2 regions of the Stenotrophomonas sp. YJH_SMC_36 genome follow, and region 1 is predicted to be linked to the other one. Evidence: riboswitches for the same ligand, from Rfam matches in the RefSeq annotation. Region 1 holds a riboswitch; the other holds the start of a gene.
What was found. A riboswitch is a leader RNA that binds a small molecule or an ion and turns the genes downstream of it on or off. The one in region 1 is predicted to bind thiamine pyrophosphate.
Positions count from the first base shown of each region.

Region 2: linked by a shared signal. The riboswitch ahead of thiC (phosphomethylpyrimidine synthase ThiC) and the one ahead of AC5P76_RS11095 (TonB-dependent receptor) in region 1 are both predicted to bind thiamine pyrophosphate.

Region 1 is NZ_JCAFTD010000005.1:145,608-155,419, reverse strand. It holds gene AC5P76_RS11115 (OmpO family porin) at 56-631, shown strand; gene AC5P76_RS11110 (Dyp-type peroxidase) at 854-1,828, shown strand; gene AC5P76_RS11105 (hypothetical protein) at 1,902-2,321, shown strand; gene pnuC (nicotinamide riboside transporter PnuC) at 2,338-2,910, opposite strand; gene AC5P76_RS11095 (TonB-dependent receptor) at 2,919-5,108, opposite strand; TPP riboswitch at 5,179-5,273, opposite strand; gene AC5P76_RS11090 (phosphotransferase enzyme family protein) at 5,317-6,441, opposite strand; gene AC5P76_RS11085 (glycine zipper 2TM domain-containing protein) at 6,565-6,948, opposite strand; gene AC5P76_RS11080 (response regulator) at 7,137-7,775, opposite strand; gene AC5P76_RS11075 (ATP-binding protein) at 7,851-9,812, shown strand, end outside.
Region 2 is NZ_JCAFTD010000001.1:113,001-122,812, forward strand. It holds gene ggt (gamma-glutamyltransferase) at 117-1,835, shown strand; gene AC5P76_RS00475 (BCCT family transporter) at 2,162-3,739, opposite strand; TPP riboswitch at 3,984-4,084, shown strand; gene thiC (phosphomethylpyrimidine synthase ThiC) at 4,167-6,011, shown strand; gene AC5P76_RS00485 (ion channel) at 6,109-6,780, shown strand; gene AC5P76_RS00490 (winged helix-turn-helix domain-containing protein) at 7,041-9,353, shown strand; gene AC5P76_RS00495 (helix-turn-helix transcriptional regulator) at 9,468-9,812, shown strand, end outside.

The DNA of each region.
Region 1 (9,812 bases):
TCTCCCCCTCCCGGGAGGCGGTCGACGAAACCAAAATAATTAAAGGTGTGTCCCGATGAACAAGAATTCGCTGCTTGCCCTGGGTCTGCTGGCTGCCCTGCCGTTCGCTGCATCGGCTGCCGATGGCCTGTCGTACAACTACGTTGAAGGCGGCTACGTGAACACCGATGCCAAGGGCGGCGACGCCGATGGCTGGGGCGTGAAGGGCTCGGTGGCCGTCCACCCGAACTTCCACATCTTCGGCGACTACAGCGCGCAGGAAACCGACCGCTTCAAGAATGACGTCGACCAGTGGCGCCTGGGTGTCGGCTACAACTACGGCATCGCACCGAACACCGACCTGGTGGCCCGCGTGGCCTATCAGAAGTACGACGAGAAGCGCGGCCTGGACTTCAATGGCTACTCCACTGAAGTGGGCGTGCGCACCGCGTTCAACCCGTACCTGGAAGGCTACGCGCTGGCCGGCTACGAAGATTTCAGCAAGAAGCACGGCTACAACCCGGACGGCGAGTTCTACGGCCGCGTCGGTGCCACCGCCAAGTTCAACCAGAACTGGGGCCTGAGTGGCGAAGTGAAGCTGGCCAAGGCAGGCGACCGCGAGTGGTTCGTCGGCCCGCGCTTCACCTGGTAAGAAGCGCTCTGTCGTTAGTGCGTGTAACTGGCGTGTGACTCTCTCTCTCTCTCCCGCACGCCATCGAAGCCCGGCCTCGCGCCGGGCTTCACTTTTCTGCGCCCCAAGCGGCTGGCGCGTGACTGAGAACCGCTCCGTCGCAGCGGAAGCCGTTCCGCTATGATCGCCCGCACATCGCTGCACCATGCGCGATGCGCCCGCCTCAAGCCCGCAGGAACTGCCGTGAATTCCCAGCCCGCACCGATCACCGCCCTCAATCACACGCTCGACAACGAGCCGCAGCAGATCACTGCGCCGCTGACCCACTCGGCCGCCTTCCTGGTGCTGAAGGTGAAGGATGATGCGGACTCGATCGCGAAGGTGCGCGACGTGCTGGCCAGCACCGATGACCTGATCAAGAACACGGCCATCCGCGAGATCGAACGGACCTTCACCTGCAACGTGGCGATCGGCCACCGTGTGTGGCAGCCGCTGGTTGGCAGCACGCCGCCGCGCGAGCTGCATCCGTTCCGCGAGATCAAGGGCGCCACCCACACCGCGGTGTCGACCCCCGGCGATCTGCTGTACCACATCCGGGCACGCACGATGGACCTGATCGTGGCGTTCGAGCGCAACCTGCTGATGGCGTTCGGCGATGCGGTGGAGACGGTCGATGAGGTGGCCGGCTTCCGCTATTTCGACGGCCGCGACCTGCTCGATTTCGTTGACGGCACGGCCAATCCGGAAGGGTTGTCGCTGCCGGACGCCACGATCGTCGGCGACGAGGATCCCGCGCATGCCGGCGGCAGCTACGTGGTGGTACAGAAGTACCTGCACAACCTCGACGCATGGCGCGCGCAGAAGACCGAGGTGCAGGAGGCGATCATCGGCCGCACCAAGCACGACAACACCGAGCTGGACGATGCACCGGCCGACGCGCAGAAGTCGCACAAGACGCTGTGCACCATCGAGGACGCCGACGGCGAGCACGACATCCTGCGCGACAACATGCCCTTCGCCAATCCGGGGCGCGGTGAATACGGTACGTACTTCATCGGCTACACGCGCCGCCTGTGGGTGATCGAGAAGATGCTCGAGCGCATGTTCATCGGCAACCCTGCGCCGCTGCATGACCGCATCCTGGACTTCTCCACCGCGATGACCGGCGTGACCTTCTTCGCGCCTTCGCGCAAGGTGCTGGCCGACCTGGGCGGGTAATGCCTGCCCGCCATCTGCCTGTCATCCTCGCCGTCGACGATGGAGCGCTGGACGACTGCATGAGGGTGCTGCCATGGAATCCGTACTTCGCGCCGACCGTCGCCGATGGTGGCGACCGCTGGCATCGCTGATCGGCCTTCTGGCGCTGGGCGGCGCCGGGGCCGTCTCGGCCGAGGAGGCTCCACCACACTGGATGGCCTACGCCGCCACGGCAGGCAGTGAGCTGCAGCAGCGCCTGCAGCAGGAGCAGGACCCGAAGGTGCAGCGCGTGCTGGCCTGGCTGCAGGCGCACCCACAGGTGCCCACGCCGCTGCCGGTCAGCCTCTGGATCGCAGCCGATGGCCGCATCGCGAAACTGGAATTCGACAGTCTCGGCGATGCGCAGGCGGACGCGGATCTGCGCGCGACACTGCAGTCGGCGCCGCTGTCGTCGGCGCCACCGGGCGACATGCGCCAGCCGTTGCGGTTGGGGCTGGTGCTGCAGCCGAAGTGAGGTGTACCGCGCGGCACTACCGCGCCGGCAGCAGCTCGCGCTCCCGCGCCGCCGCACTCCAGGCGCGCAGGCCGAATACTGCCAGCCCCAGGAAGAACACATACAGCGCGGCCGTGACGTGCAGCGACTTGAACAGGTACGCGCCCACATAGACCACGTCCACCCCGATCCACACCCACCAGCACGCCACATGGCGGCGCGCCTGCCACCACTGGCCGACCAGGCTCAGGGCGGTCAGCATCGCGTCCAGCCATGGCAGCGCGGCATCGGTGAAGGTGTGCATGACCGTGCCCAGCGCCACGCCACCGCACAGGCCGATGATCAGGTCACGCAGCAGTTTCCCGCGCGCCAGGGGCACGATGCGGATGCTGCCCTCGTCGGCGGCGTGCTGGCGCCAGTTGATCCAGCCATAGACCAGGAAGCCGGCGAAGGCGACCTGCAGCAGCGTGTCGGAGTACAGCCTGGCCTCGGCGAACACCAGGCCGTACAGCGCCACCGACAGCAGGCCGACCGGCCATGCTGCCAGCCGCCGGCGCGCCATCAGCCATACGCCCAGCACGCTGCACAGCGCGGCGGTCCACTCGAGCACGGCGCCGCTCACAGCGCGAACGTCACCGACAGGCGTGCCTGTCGCGGTGCGCCGGGGAACAGGTAGTAGTCACCGCCGCTGCTGCCGGTGTCGCGCCAGTAGAAGCGGTTGAACACGTTGTCCACCGACAGGTTCCAGGTCACGGCGCGCTCATGCACGCGGTGGCGGAAGCGCAGGCCGGCATCGAACACCGAATAGTCCGGCGCGCGTACGCCGCCGTCGGCACGGGCCACATTGGCGGCGGCATAGCGCCAGCCACCGGTGACATCCAGGCCCTGCACGAACGGCAGTGCGTAGGCCAGGTGCACACTGGCACGCACCTTCGGCACGTTCACCAGCTGATGGCCTTCCTGGCCCGGCGTGCCGGTATCGCGTGCACGCGCCTGCAGCACGCTGGCGCTGGCGACGATCTGCAGCGCATCGGTCAGCTGGCCGTTGGCGGTCAGCTCCAGGCCGGTATGGGTCTGCGTGCCGCGCTCGACGAAGGTGTAACCGGCATCGCTGTCATCCGGCATGGCGTACTGGTAGGGCTGCGAGATGCGGAACAGCGCGGCGCCCAGGGTGAGCGACGCAGCCGGCACGTACTTGACGCCGGCTTCCAGCTGCCGTGACTGCACCGCCGGCAGGAAGGCATCGGCGTTGGAGGTCCAGAACGGTGCCTCCTGGCCCAGCGCAATGCCGCGCACATAACTGGCGTACGCATTGAGCTGGTCGGTGGCCTTCCATACCAGCGCGGTCTGCGGCAGGAAGCGCGACAGCCGGCTGTGCCGCTGCGGCGTGCCGCGCTTGTCGTACGCGCGCTCGTCCAAGCGGACGAAGCGGCCACCAGCCAGCCACTGCCAGTCATCGCCGAACTGCATGCGGTCCAGCGCGAACACGGCGGTCTGGCGGCTGTCCAGACGCCGCGCGGAGGGGCCGGGCATCAGCGGCGAGGGCTCGTACACCGCCACCTGCGTGTCGTGGATGTTGCTGCTGCCTACGTACTCGTTGACGCTCGGTCGCCTGTCCACCGTGCGGCGGAACGTGTCGGCGCCGACCGTCAGCTGGTGGCCGACGCTGCCAGTGTCGAAGCGGCCACGCAGCTCGGCGCGCGCCTGCTGGTTGCGGCGGGTATCGTCCGGACTGCGGTAGTCGTAGATGTCGTAGTCGCCGTTGGGGGCGAAGTAGTTGCCGGGCACGCTGCCATCAGCGCACGCGTCGGCGTAGTAGCAGCCATAGGCGAAGGCGACGTTGTCGTCGATCACCGAGCGGCTGTGGCCCACCGACAGCCGCGACTGCCAGCGCTCGTTGAAGTCGTAGGTGTGTACGGCGGTGATGTTGGTGCTGGCGATTTCCACCGGGCGCTGCCACGGCTGATAGCCCAGCAGGTGCTCGCGGTCGACGCCACGAGGCAGCTCCCGTGCGCCCAGCAGCTGGTAGCCGGACACCGAGCGCTGCGAACTGGTCTGGTAGTTGGCGTCCACTTCCAGCTTGCCGCGCTCGCCGATCAGCCAGTCCGCTGCAAGCGAATAGAAGTTGCGGCGGCCGTCGGCGTGCTCGACGTAGGACTCGCTGCCCTCCCAGGCGGCATTGAGGCGGATGCCGAAACGCGGCGTGATCCAGTGGCCGACATCGACGGCGGCATAGCGCGAGCCTTCCGAATCGGTGCCAAGGGTAGCCGTGCGCACTTCCGCCGGGCGCTTGCCGATGTAGTTGATGATGCCGCCGGGTGCCATCACCCCCGCGGCGAGGCCGGCTTCACCCTTCAGGATCTCCACCGCCTGCACGTTCTCCAGCGCCAGCCGCTGTTCGCCGGCGATGGCCAGGCCGTTGAAGCGGTAGCCGGTGGCGGCATCGAGCGCGAAGCCGCGGATGGCGACGTTCTGGTAGTAGCCCACCGGCGCGTAGGCATCACCGAGCGAGGCGTCATTGCTGGCCAGTTCGGACAACGAGCGCACCTGTCGACGGTCGAGGTAGTCGCGTTCGAGCACGTTCACCGAGGCCGGGGTGTCCTTCCAGGAGCCGGCGCCGAATGCACTGACCCGCGCGCTGTCGGCCGCCGGCCTGCCGGCCTGCACGCGGACCGCTGCCAGCTCGGTGGGCGAACGTTCGCCGCTGTCGGCTGTCACATCGGGGGAGGCTCCAGCCTCGCTGGCATGCAGCGGCAGCGCGGCACAGATGGCGAGAGCGAGCAGGGTGGGACGCAGGCAGCGGTTCATTCGATTCGTCTTCGGACAACAGGGGAGACGAAGCGACGGCGCGCAGGTGCACCGGCCCGGAACGGGGGTGTGGCTGCGGCTCAAAGCTCCCTACGCCGGTGCAAACCGGATCAGGTTCCAAGGGACTCTCTCAGCCTGCAGATCCAGGCACCCCCGCTTCAGGCCGCTATTTCACTACAGATGGCAGGGATTTGCGAGCCGATGCCCTTCAGGCGGCGGCATGCAGCGCCTGCAGCAGGGCCTGGCCGGGTGCGCTGGCGAACCACGCGGCATGGCCCAGCATGAAGGGATACCAGGCGACATCGGCGTTCGCCGTCGAGCCGGTGATGCCTTCGAAGTACTCCACTTCGGACAGTGCGAAGTCGAAGTGGACCATCGGCAGCAGGTCCGCCAGCAGGTGCAGGCGGGTGGCCGACAACGGCAGCACTTCGCGGTAGCCGTCGAGCAGCGCCAGCGCGATGTCGATGCGCACCGCCTCATGGCCCCGCTCCAGCTCCAGCCAGGCCACGGCATTGCGCTCGATCGCGGTGGCCAGGTCGAACAGCGCGCTGGTGGGTGAGGCGAGGCCGAAATCCAGCACGGTGCTGACGTCGTCGCCGCGCCACAGCAGGTTGGACACATGCCAGTCGTTGTGCGCCCACAGCGGCGGCTCGGCGGACAGGCGCTCGGCCAGGCCGGCATGCCAGGGCAGGACGTCGCGGCGCAGCTGCGCCTGCCACGGAATCCGCGCCAGGTAGCGCGCCAGTCCCGGGCGGTCGGGAAGACCCGCTTCCAGCGCGCCGATGGGGTCGGCGGCGCGGATCAGCTCGTCGCGTGCCACCAGGACATGCGTGCTGCGCTGCGGGGCGTGGTAGCTGGCGGCGGCCTGATGCAGCCGGGCCAGCATGCGTCCGGCAGAACGCGCCCGTGCGGTGTCCGTCAGCAGCGTCCAGGAGGCGGCGTCGCGGTACAGATCGTCACCCACCCCCGGCGAATGCAGTTCATAGGTCCAAGGCCCATGCTCGATGGCGCTGTCGCCTCCGGCGGTGGGCAGAACCTTCACCACCGGCACGCCGGCAGCGTCCAGATGGGCGATGAAGCGGTGTTCCTCCTGCAGGCAGGCGGCACTGCGCACGCTGCGGTGGTGGCGCTTGATGAACACCCGGCCGCGGGCACCTTCGGCCAGCGCGGCGGCCGACAACGGCCGGGGGCTGTGCCAACGCAGGGCGCTGTCCGCGTCCAGCACCGGATAACGGCGGGCCAGCCAGGCAACCTCGGCTGCATCGATCGCGGGCCAGTCGGCAGCGACCTCATCGTTGTTGAGGCCCTGCACGCGGTGGGCGGTGGAGGTCATGCGGGGGCCGGGGGCAAAGGAGTCATCCAGGGCTGCGCATTCAACGCCATGGACGGTCCGGACGCAAACGGGCGGGTCATCGACCCGCCCGTTGCCGGTGATGCCGGGCAGTGCCGGCGAGGGTTACCAGCCGCGGTGGCGACCGCGGTCGTGATAGTAGCGGCGGCCGCTGTCGCGCCAGCGGCGGTCATGACCGCGGTCCCGATAGCCATAGCCCCGGTCGTAGCCGCGCTGGTAGCCGCGGTCGTAGCGGCGGTCATAACGACGGTCGTGGCGGTCCGGGGTGGTCAGGTTGCCGATCGCGCCGCCGGCCACGGCACCGCCGACGGTGGCGGCCGGATCGCCATTGGAGATCAGGTGGCCGGCGACGCCGCCCACCACCGCACCGACGACGGTGCGCTTGTCCTTCCTCGACATGGCGCTGGCGTCGCTGACCACGGCGACACCGGCCAGCAGGGCCAGGGCCATCGCCACGCCACGGAAGCTGAGAGCGGAAGTACTGAGCATGTTCGGTTCTCCTGTAGGGGCATGCCACGGTGGGCAGGGAGGGCGCGGGCGCCCTGGCTGCCGTAGTGACCACGCTGGCGCCCGGAGATTGCCGGAACATTGCGTGGGCCACTGGGCGGCGTGCGTATTCATCTAGCGTCAGGCGGCATGAAGCCTGCCTGAAAGTTCAATGGCCGGATGGACAGGATTCAGATTTTGCCGTCACGCAGATAGTCGAACAGCTCCGCATCGCCTTTCAGGCCCAGCTTCAGCATCGCATCGCCCTTCTGCCGGCTGATGGTGCTGACGCTCTTGTGCAGCTGCACCGAGATCTCCTTCACCGTCATGCCGGTGCCGAGCAACCGCAGCACTTCCAGTTCGCGCGGCGACAGCGGTTTGCCGTCGCCTTCGCGCATGCGCCAGCTGCCGGCGGCCTCGACCCGCTCGCGCAGGCTGCGGCTGATATACAGCTGGCCGCGGTTCACCGCCTGGATCGCCTGCGGCAGCTCGTCCATCGACGAACTCTTGTCGACCAGGCCGAGCACGCCGCTGTCGAGCACCATGCGCAGGATCGCCAGGTTGCTGGAAACGCTGAGCATCAGCACCTTGAGGTCGGGATGGCGGCGCCGGATCATGCCGATCATGGCGAAGCCATCGGCCTGGGGACTGCCGGGCATCGAATAGTCGGTGACCAGCAGGTCGCATGGCTGGCTGGTCAGCAGCGCCATCAGCGCCTGGGCGCTGTCGGCTTCACCGACGACCTGGCCAACGCCGCTGGACTCGATGACGGCGCGGGTTCCGATACGGACCACGGGGTGGTCGTCTGCGATGATGATGCGCAAGCTCATGCTCTAGTATGACCACCGGGCACGCCGGGCCGCGACCATCGCGGCTCCTGGCAGGATTCTAGGAGATCAACGCCGATGCGTAGCTGGGCTGTTCGCGGGCGGGTCCTGCTGCTGGCCATGTTGGGTCCTGCCGTCGCTTGGGCGCAACTCGCGCCCGGCCCATTGCCGTTGAGTCCCCTGCAACGCGAATACCTGACCGCGCACCCTCGCATCGTCGTCGGGCAGTATGACAGCGGTTGGCCCCCTTTCGAGTCGATCCACGAAGGCCAGCAGGTCGGCCTGGGACCGGACTACTTGTCGCTTTTGGCTCGTCGTTTGGGCGTGAAAGTCGAGGCACGCCGCTATCCGGACTGGACATCCGTGCTGGACGCGGCATGCCGGGGCGAGATCGATGTGGTCATGAACATCGGCCTGAGTGCCGACCGAACCCGTTGCATGGTCTACACCTCGGCCTATGTCGAAGCGCCACTGGCGGTGGTCGGACGACCTGGAGACCTGCGTGCTTCGGAGATGCCGGATCTTGACGGGCTGCGCGTCGTGATCGAGCAGGATTTCCTGACCGCACCGCAGGTGCGTGCACGATTTCCACGCGCTCGACAACTTGTCGCAAATGGCACTTTGGCGGCGTTGCAGATGGTCAGAGACGACAAGGCCGACGTCTATATCGGTAATGCCTATGTCGCCACCGAGCTGATCGCGGCCCATCAGCTGAAGGGAGTGGTGCTGCTGCGGCCCAGCGATCTGCCGCCGGAGCGGGCGCACTTCGGCGTCCCCAACAGCAAGCAACCGCTGGCCGAGGCATTGGATCTTGCGCTGGCTGCCACCAGCCAGGCGCAGCGGGACGCGCTGGCCCAGCGCTGGCTGCGGCCTCCGGAATGGTCCGCGTCGGCGCAGCTGGCCCTGAGCCAGGCCGAAAAGCGCGTGCTGCAGCAGCCGTTGAAGATCACCTTTGCGCCCAATGCCGCGCCGCTTTCGTTCACCGACGACGACGGCCAGCCCAGCGGCCTGACCAGCGAGTACCTGCGGCGGCTGATCCAGGTCGGCGCCAACCTGAAGGTGGAAACCAGCCACGACTGGTTCGAGGTGCGCAAGAAGGCGCTGCAGGGTGAGGTGCAGGCGGTGATGGGCATTCCCACCGATTCGCGCTACCTGGGGCCGGACTGGGTGTTCAGCCAGCCCTTCATCAGCGTGCCGAGCGTGATCGTCGGCACGCGCGACAGCCCGGCGATCCTGGGGCTGGCCGATCTGCAGGGCAAGCGCGTGCTGCTGTCCGACCCGGAACGCCTGCGCGGCTACGTGCTGCAGCAGGCGCCACGGGCAAAGATCATTCCCGCGCGCAGTGGCGAGCAGGCGTTGCAGCGATTGGCCAATGGCGAGGCCGATGCCTACGTGGGCAACCTGGTCCTGGTCGATCACCTGTTGCGCAACCGCTTCCCGGGCCGTCTGCAGATCCTTGCGCCGGCCGGATTCGGCGACCAGCTGGCGCTGGCTGTCGACCGTCGCCATGCCGCCCTGGCGACCACCTTCGACCGCCTGCTGCTGCAGATGTCACCGCGGGAGCATGAGGCGCTGCGGGGCGACTGGCTGGCCGTGGAATATCGCAGTGGCGTGGACTGGGACGCCGTGCTGCATTGGGGGCTTCCGCTGCTGCTGGTGCTGCTGACCGGGGCGGTGGTGCATGGCGTCGGTCACTGGCGGCTGCGCCGGGAGGTGGCCGGTCGCCGCCATCTGGAGCAGCGCCTGGCCGAGGTCACCGACAATCTGCCTGCGGTGGTCTACCAGGCACGTCGCGACGCGGACGGCAGCCTGGCCTTCCCCTTCATCGCCGGCGACCTGCAGGCACTGTTCGGCATTCCGCGGCAGCGTGCCGAGCAGGATGCGCAGGCGCTGCTGGCGCGGATCGAGGACACCGACCGCCAGGCCGTGCTGCAGGCCATCGACCAGGCGGCCCGCCAGTTCGCGCCGCTGGCCTTCGAGTTCCGCCTGCTGCCGGGTGATGACGGCACGCCCGCGCGCTGGGTACGCAGCCAAGCTCAC
Region 2 (9,812 bases), on a different contig from region 1:
GACCCGGTGCCGGCAGCGGTCGCCGCGGCCGCCTCGCCCCATGACCTCTGCCCGATACCGCGTGAAGGCCGCAGCGGCGATGATCGGTGCTACCACCCTTCCATCGGAACCCGACTGTGTCCCGACGCCTTGCCCGTTCCCTGCTGGCTGCCGCCGTCCTGGCGGCCATGCCCGCGCTTTCCCTCGCTGCCGACCGCATCACCGGCCACACCTTCGCCACCCGCTCGGAAGTCATCGCGCCTCACGCCATGGCGGCCACTTCGCAGCCACTGGCCACCCAGATCGCACTGGACGTGATGAAATCCGGCGGCTCGGCGGTCGATGCCGCCATCGCCGCCAATGCTGCGCTGGGCCTGATGGAGCCGACCGGCAATGGCATCGGTGGCGATCTGTTCGCCATCGTCTGGGACCCGAAGACACAGAAGCTGTACGGCTACAACGGGTCCGGCCGCTCGCCGAAGTCGCTGACCCTGGCCGAGTTCCAGCGCCGCGGCCTGAAGGAGATCCCGGCGACCGGGCCGTTGCCGGTCTCCGTGCCGGGTGCCGTCGATGGCTGGTTCGCCCTGCATGGCCGCTTTGGCCGCAAGCCCATGGCCGACAATCTTGCGCCCGCCATCCGCTACGCGCGCGAAGGCCACCCGGTGGCCGAGGTGATCGCCTATTACTGGGATCGTTCCGTGCCACGGCTGTCGCAGTATCCCGGCTTCAAGGAACAGTTCACGGTCAACGGGCATGCCCCGCGCAAGGGCGAGATGTGGAAGAACCCGAACCTGGCCGATACGTTGCAGAAGGTGGCCGACGGCGGCCGGGATGCCTTCTACAAGGGCGAGGTCGCCCACACCATCGGCGATTACTTCAAGGCCAATGGTGGCTACCTGAGCTACCAGGACATGGCCGACCACCACGGCGAGTGGGTCGAGCCGGTCAGCAGCAACTATCGCGGTTACGACGTATGGGAGTTGCCGCCGAACAGCCAGGGCATCGCCGCGCTGCAGATTCTCAACGTACTTGAAGGCTACGACTTCTCGAAGATTCCATTCGGCTCGCCCGAGCACGTGCATCTGTTCGTGGAGGCCAAGAAGCTGGCCTTCGCCGATCGTGCGCGCTTCTACGCCGACATGGCCTTCCAGCCCGCACCGGTCCAGAAGCTGATTTCCAAGGAGTATGCCGCGCAGCGGCGTGCACTGATTTCCATGGACAAGGCGTTGAAGGAAGTGCAGCCGGGCACGCCGAAGCAGCTGGAGGAGGGCGATACGATCTACATGACCGTGGCCGATGCTGACGGCATGATGGTGTCGCTGATCCAGTCGAACTACCGCGGGATGGGCAGCGGCATGGCGCCCCCGGGGCTCGGCTTCATCCTGCAGGACCGCGGCGAGATGTTCGTGCTGCAGAAGAACCATCCGAACGGCTACGCACCGGGCAAGCGCCCGTTCCAGACCATCATTCCGGCGTTCATCACCAAGGATGGAAAGCCCTACGCCAGTTTCGGCGTGATGGGCGGTGCGATGCAGCCGCAGGGCCACGCGCAGATCGTGATGAACCTGGTGGACTTCGGCATGAACCTGCAGGAGGCCGGAGATGCGCCGCGTATCCAGCATGAAGGTTCCACGGAGCCGACCGGTCAGGCCACGGCGATGACCGATGGGGGGGAGGTGAACCTGGAGACGGGCTTCCCGTACGAAACGGTGCGCGCGCTGATGCGCAAGGGGCATCGCATCGTGTTCGCCGACGGTCCGTACGGCGGGTATCAGGCGATCATGCGGGATCCGGACACGGGCGTGTACTACGGCGCGTCGGAGAGTCGAAAGGATGGGCAGGCGGCGGGGTATTGAGGTCTCCCGGCCACCGGGCTGAGCCCCCTCGCGGCTGATCGCCAGAGCCGATCATGGATTGGGGCGTGCGGATGGGAATGCCGGGGGACGCCGTGAATACGTCCTTGTAGGCTTGGCCGCGGCATCCATGCCGCGGACACCCCCGTCCTTCCCACCCGCACGCCCCCCGACAATTTCCGTGCGCGTCAGCCACGGAAGAGAAAGAAGAAGATCAAAAGCAACAGCAACAGCAACAGCCGCGCGCTGTGGGTTGGGGTCCGATCCGTTTTCCAGAGGAAACGGATCCGACCCCTTCGTGTTTTTCCGGCGCAGGCTGCCGAACACCCTCAATCCGAATCCTGCGCGCGCGCTGCTTCGGCCTGGGTTTCTTCCTGTGCCGCCATTTCGCGCGCGATCCACGCATCGATCATGTGCCGCTGGCGCTGTGCCTGCCGCCGCTCCCGCGTGTACTCCTGGTCCAGTACCCGGTACAGCGAGACCATCACCAGCACCATCAGCAGCGCGAATGGCAGTGCCGAGATCGTGATCATGCCCTGCAGTGCGTCGAGGCCGCCGGCCAGCAGCAACGCACCTGCGATCAGTGCGATGCCCACACCCCAGGCCAGCTTGCGCTTGGCGGGCGGGTCGCCTGCCTCGTCGGTGGACATGCTGGCCAGCACCAGCACCGCCGAGTCAGCCGAGGTCACGAAGAAGATCATCAGCAGAACCAGCGCGATGCACGACAGCAGCAATGGCAGCGGCATGCTGTCGAACAGGGTGAACAGTACGGTCTCATAGCCATTGCCCAGCGCCTGTACCAGGTCTGCATGGCCGAAGATCTGCGACCAGATCGCGGTGCCACCGAACACCGAGAACCAGAAGAAGCCCAGCAGCGTCGGCGCCAGTACCACGCCCACCACGAACTCGCGCACGCTGCGGCCACGCGAGATGCGCGCGATGAACGAACCCACGAACGGTGCCCAGGAAATCCACCAGGCCCAGTAGAAGATCGTCCAGTCGGCGACCCACGTACTGGAGGAGAACGGTGACATGCGCAGGCTCATCGTCACCAGCTGGTTCAGGTAGGACCCCAGCGTCGTGGTGAAGGTATTGAAGATCGCGCCGGTCGGCCCGAGCACCAGGACCAGTGCCAGCAGCAGGGCGGCCAGTGCCAGGTTGAAGTTCGACAGCCATTTCACGCCGCGCTCCACGCCGCTGAGGGTGGAGGCCATGTACAGCACGAAGGCGACGGCGATGATGGTCAGCTGCAGCGGCACACCGGCATGCACGCCGAACACGCGCTGCATGCCGGCTGCGATCTGGATGGTGCCGAAGCCCAACGTGGTGGCCACACCGATTGCCGTGGCCACCACCGCGGCAATGTTGACAATCCGTCCGATCCAGCCCCGATGATGATGACCGATGATCGGCTGCAACATGTCGCTGACCAGCCCGCGGCCGTTGCGGTTGAACTGGAACCACGCCATTGCCAGACCGATCAGCGCGTAGATCGCCCACGGATGCAGGCCCCAGTGGAAGAACGCATAGCGCATCGCTGCACGTGCGGCGTCCATGCTTTCCGGTGCCAGTCCTTCCGGCGGCTTGCTGAAGTGGGAGATCGGCTCGGCCGCCCCCCAGAACACCAGGCCGATGCCCATGCCGGCGGCGAACAGCATCGACATCCAGCTGGCCCGCGAGAATTCGGGTTCGGCGTCTTCGCCACCGATGCGCAGGTTGCCGAAGCGGCCGAACGCCAGGTACATCAGGAACACCAGCGCCAGGAACACCACCAGCAGGTACAGCCAGCCGATGCCGCGGATGAGTTCGCCGAGGATGCTCTGCACCACGGCGTTGAAGGGACCGGGTGCTACGCCGGCAAGCAGCACCAGCAACAGGACCAGTGCGATGGAAACACGAAACACCATGAAGGAGCTTCTCCGATCAAAGGGATTGAGGGAGCGAGCAAATGCTTGCAGCGAGGGGCCGGCGGCACTCGAGCGCTAGCCGGGCAGGGGCCGCGATGGCGGCGATGCGTCATCGGTCGCAGCGACACGATGCGCGTGCACGTTACTGAACGCGACGTCATGGTTGCGTTAATTCATCAATGGCGCGTGACGCGCAGCCGCCCCGTGGGCTCGCCCTGTTGCAGGACTTCTATGGTCTAATGCCGGCAAGAAGCGGGGGTACCGCGGCCATCGGCCACGGTTGAGACAGTCCCTTGGAACCTGATCCGGCTCATACCGGCGTAGGGAAGCTTTGCAATGCAACCGAACCCGGACGCGGCCCAAGGGCCGTCCGCGTGCGGGGGCAGTGCGCCGCCGCTTCGTCCCTGACCCTCCTGGACGATGCCCGATGAACGCACAGCTCTCCGCCCTGCAGCAACAGGCCCAGCAACTCTCCGAATCCGTGACCCGGCCGATTCCCGGCTCGCGCAAGATCCATGTCACCGGCTCGCGCCCGGACCTGCGCGTGCCGATGCGCGAGATCACACTGAGCCGCACGCCGACCCTGTTCGGCGGCGAAGAGAACGCGCCGGTCACGGTGTATGACACCTCCGGCCCCTACACCGATCCTGACGTGCGCATCGACCTGTCCGCGGGCTTGCCGGCCCTGCGCCGTGCCTGGGTCGAAGCGCGGGGTGACACCGAACAGCTTGATGGCCTGAGCTCTTCCTTCGGCCGCGATCGCGAGCACGACCCGAAGCTCGATGCGGTGCGCTTCCCGGCCCGCAGCCTGCCGCGCCGCGCCCGTGCGGGTGGCAATGTCACCCAGATGCACTATGCGCGCCGCGGCATCATCACGCCGGAGATGGAATTCGTCGCCATCCGCGAGAACCAGCGGCTGGACGCGATCCGCGATGCAGGCCTGCTGCAGCAGCATCCGGGCGAAGCCTTTGGCGCATCCATCCAGAAGATCATCACCCCGGAGTTCGTCCGCGACGAAATCGCCCGTGGCCGGGCGGTGCTGCCCAACAACATCAACCACCCGGAAAGCGAGCCGATGATCATCGGCCGCAACTTCCTGACCAAGATCAACGCCAACATCGGCAACAGCGCGGTGTCATCCGGCATTGCCGAGGAAGTGGAGAAGCTGGTGTGGGCGATCCGCTGGGGGGGCGATACGGTGATGGACCTGTCCACCGGCAAGCACATCCACGAGACCCGCGAGTGGATCATCCGCAACTCGCCGGTGGCGATCGGCACGGTGCCGATCTATCAGGCCCTGGAGAAGGTCGATGGCCGTGCCGAGGCACTGACCTGGGAGATCTTCCGCGACACGTTGATCGAACAGGCCGAACAGGGCGTGGACTACTTCACCATCCATGCCGGCGTGCTGCTGCGCTACGTGCCGCTGACCGCCAAGCGGGTGACCGGCATCGTCAGTCGCGGCGGCTCGATCATGGCCAAGTGGTGCCTGGCCCATCACAAGGAGAATTTCCTCTACACGCACTTCGAGGACATCTGCGAAATCATGAAGGCCTACGACGTGACCTTCTCGCTGGGCGATGGGCTGCGCCCGGGCTGCATCGCAGACGCCAACGACGCGGCGCAGTTCGGCGAGCTGGAAACGCTGGGCGAGCTGACGAAGATCGCATGGAAGCATGACGTGCAGACGATGATCGAAGGTCCCGGGCACGTGCCGATGCAGCTGATCAAGGAAAACATGGACAAGCAGCTGCGCGAATGTGGTGAGGCTCCGTTCTATACGCTGGGGCCGCTGACCACGGACATCGCGCCCGGCTATGACCACATCACCAGTGCCATCGGCGCAGCGATGATCGGTTGGTTCGGTACCGCGATGCTCTGCTACGTGACGCCGAAGGAACACCTTGGCCTTCCCAACCGCCAGGATGTGCGCGACGGCATCATGGCCTATCGCATCGCCGCACATGCGGCCGACCTGGCCAAGGGGCATCCGGGCGCGCAGGTCCGCGACAACGCATTGAGCAAGGCGCGCTTCGAGTTCCGTTGGGAAGACCAGTTCCACCTCGGGCTGGACCCGGAGAAGGCAAAGGAATTCCATGACGAGACGCTGCCCAAGGACGCGCACAAGCTGGCGCACTTCTGCTCGATGTGCGGGCCGCACTTCTGCTCGATGAAGATCACCCAGGACGTGCGTGAGTACGCCGAGGCCGGAATGAAGGAGAAGTCCGAGCAGTTCCGCGCTGCGGGCGCGGAGGTCTACCAGCAGGGCTGACCGGACTGGCGTCGCCGGGCGTGCCCCGGCGGCGCTGCATCGCGCGCCTCACGCGCATCCCGTTATCCTCCGCCCATCTTTCCGGGGAAGGGACGCCATGCCTGTTGCCGTGACCACCCGCTGGCTGGCCATCGCCCGCCGCCATCCGTCCGCGTGGCTGCTGGGCGCGCAGCTGCTGGCGGTGATGCTGTATCCCGCGCTGGACGACACGGCCGCCGGCCGCGCCGCATTGGGCATGTTTGGAATGGCGGTGCTGGGCCTGGCGTTGTGGGTGGTCCAGCGCAGCCCGTTGGGTACATGGCTGGCGCTGCTGCTGGCGATTCCGGCGGTGGTGTTCTCCATCGCCGGCGCGCTGCTGGACCGCGCCGCGCTGGTGACCACCGCGCAGCTGCTGGAGAGCCTGCTCTACTTCTATACGGCCGGCGCCCTGATCGCCTACATGCTGCAGGACCACAAAGTCACCCGCGACGAACTGTTCGCGGCCGGCGCCACCTTCACCTTGCTCGCGTGGGCATTCGCCTTCGCATTTGGGGTGTGCCAACAGTGGTATCCGGGCAGCTTCCAGGGCAGCAGCGAGGGACCTCAGCGAAGCTGGATGGAGCTGCTTTATCTGAGCTTCAGCTTGCTGTCCGGGGTCGGCCTGAGCGATGTCGTGCCGCTGCATCCGCAGGCACGCGCACTGGTCATGCTGGAGCAGTTCTCAGGCGTGATGTACGTGGCTTTGGTGGTTTCGCGGCTGGTCGGATTGACCATGCTGCGGCGTTTCTGAAAATGAATGGCAGATAAAAATTTCGCGCCCGAAAGGGCGCGAATGATGGTGCGAAGTTATGTGAATGCGTCGGCGAGAGAGAGCCTGATGTCGACCACGCGATAGGCGAGGTAACCGGCATAGGCTAGTATTCGCGCGCTCCATTGTTTTTGCGGTATGCGCCGATGCTTTGTGCGGAGTCTGGCTTTTCGCTGTTCCCCGTTGGGGACGGTATCGAAGGCGAACACTGCCCGGAAACTGTCTCTACTGTTTAGCAAAAAATGAACCGCAGCGAAATCCAGCCCACCGAATCTGATCGGATCCGGATTGGCGAATGTGTCGTCACTTTGTCCTCGCGAGAGGTCGAAGTTGCCGGCGCGCGTCGCCCGCGCCGGCTGACGCCGAAGGCGCTGGGCGTGCTGCGTGTGCTGCTGCGGCAACCCGGGCGCGTGGTCACCCGCGAAGAACTGTTCGCCGAGGTGTGGCCCGATACGCTGCCCACCAACGATGTGCTGACGCAGGCGGTCACCCAGCTGCGCAAAGCCTTCGCCAACGACGATGACAACGGCCAGGCGTATATCGAGACGATCGCCAAGACCGGCTACCGCCTGCGCGTGCCGGTGCAGGCCGTGCCCGAGCCCGAAGCGGAACTGGCGGTCGATGCCGAAGGCGCGGCTGGCGATTCCAACGCGGTCGTGGAAGTGCACACGCCAGCCCCGGAGGACATGCGACGCCGTCGCTGGCGCTACCTGCGACGTCGATTGTTGCTGGTGCTGGGCCTGTTGATGCTGGCCGCACTGCTGGTGATGACGGTCCTGCTGCTGCGCCGTGCGCCGGCCAGCTCTCCGGTGGAGGCGGCGGTGGAGAACGGCACGCGGGTGATCGGCAGCCCGCAGCGGCCCTATCGGCTGATCACCGCCACCGCAGGCTTCGAAACCTATCCCACGCTGTCGCCGGATGGTTCGCAGGTGGCCTACGAAGGTGCCAGCGAGGATGGCCTGGGCGGCGGTGCGATCAAGGTACAGACGTCCGGCAACGCGCCGGCGCGGCAGCTGCTTGTTCCTCCTGAGGGTGCGGTTGATCGCTTCCCGAACTGGTCGCCGGATGGACGCGACATCGCCTTTGCCCGCTTCTCCGCCGATGGGGGTTGTCAGGTGCTGATCGCCAGTGCGACCGGCGGCGCGTTGCGCCAGGCCACGCGCTGCGATGGCACCGAGCTGCTCAGCTTCGACTGGACACCCGACGGGCGCGGCCTGGTATTCGGCAGCATGGTGGGCCGCTATGCCCACCGCGGTATCCGAGTACTCGATCTGGCCAGCGGACAGTGGCAGCCGCTGCAGTACGCCGTCGATCAGGACGATTTCGATTACGCGCCGCGCTATTCGCCGGACGGCAAATGGCTGGTGTTCGTGCGCAACCCGCAGATGGGCGACCTGTGGCGGGTTCCTGCCGCGGGTGGCACGCCGGAGCAGCTGACCAGCGAGTCGGCCGAGCTGCGCGGATGGGCCTGGCTTGGCGACGGCCGCACCATCGTGTTCGGCCGCCGGGTCGACAGCGAGGTGCGGCTCTATTACCTCGACATCGAGCGGCGCACGCTGCGTGATGCCGGACTGGATGACGCGCAGTGGCCGGCGGTATCGCGGCATGGCGGCATGCTGGCCTTCGTCCATCGCCGTGCACAGTTCGGCGTGTTCAAGGTGCCGATGCAGGGCGGTGAACCGGAGCGCCTGTTTGCGTCCAGCGGTCGCGATGGTCAACCGATGGCAGCACCGGACGGTCGCCAGCTGGTATTCACCTCTGACCGCTCGGGCAGCTTCGCTCTCTGGTGGGCGGACATGCAACGCCCCGATTCGCTGCGGCCGATCGAGGGCCTGCGCCCGGAAGCACGGCAGGCCCCCGATTGGTCGGCCGACAGCCGGCAACTTCTGGTGGTTGGGCGCGATGCACACGGTCGCGCGGTGGTCTACGAGATCGCACCCCGCGACGAGCGTCTGCAACCGCTGCCCGTGCCCGCCGAACAGCCGCTGCAGGCGCTGTATGGCGCCACGCCCGAGCAACTGCTGGTGGTCGAACGTGATGCCGACCAGCGTACGCGGCTCAGTCTGTTCGATCGCAGCACCCAACCCTGGCGGCGGCTGGCGAGCATCGACGGCGTCTCCCAGGTCCGCTTTGACCGCGCAGGCCGTCGGGTGCTGTTCACCCGCCTGGCGGCGGAGGGGTTGTGGGCGGCGGACGCGGCGCTGTCGCCGGACAGCGTGCGGCAGATCAGCGAGGACAAACCCAGCCGCTGGCGCTACCGCTCGTGGACGGTTGCCGGCCACGACAGCATCGGCTATCTCGGCAGTTCCACCCGCTGCAGCACCATCCTCGTCCGCATCGCCGCCGGGCAGGAGGATGCCGGGCGCTGCCTGGACGCGCAGCGCTTGAGCGCGAGCAACGGACTCAGTGCCAGCGCAGACGGGACGGCCCTGTTTGTCGCTCTGGCAGTCAGTGATGGCGCCGACATTGGCGTGATGCGGCTGCCCGAAAAGGCGCCAGCGCTGTTCCCGGCCTTCTCCAAGATGTTGATGTTCAAGGGAAATGGGCCTTCGTAATTTTTTCGTCGGGATCTCGCCGCGAATTCGTGGCGATCTCGTCGGTCTTTCCTGACGCGGTGCCGCCTGATTGGGCAAAACGGAGGCCTGTACTTGGCAAATCCGTGGTGCACCATGCGTCAACTCTCACTGGCCGATCGTGGCCAATCCGTCTCCCTGGACAAGGCACTCGATGACGTCGTGCCGACCTGCCTGGGCGTGGCCCGGCTCGGCAGCCTGCAGACCGCGGGCAGCAGCTTCACTGTGTGGATGCAGGTGCGCGGCAGCTCCTGGGTGGAGGCCAAGGAGGGGCGCTTCCGCCTGCGCCACGGCGAATGGATCGCGTTCGAGAAGGAATCGCGCCCGCTGGTGCAGGCAGGGCGCAACGGGCTGTGCATCGGCCTGAACCTGAACGTGGAAGCGCTGCGTGTGCTGGCGGAGATGGCCGACTGCGGCCTGTACGCGGGCCGCGGCCGGATG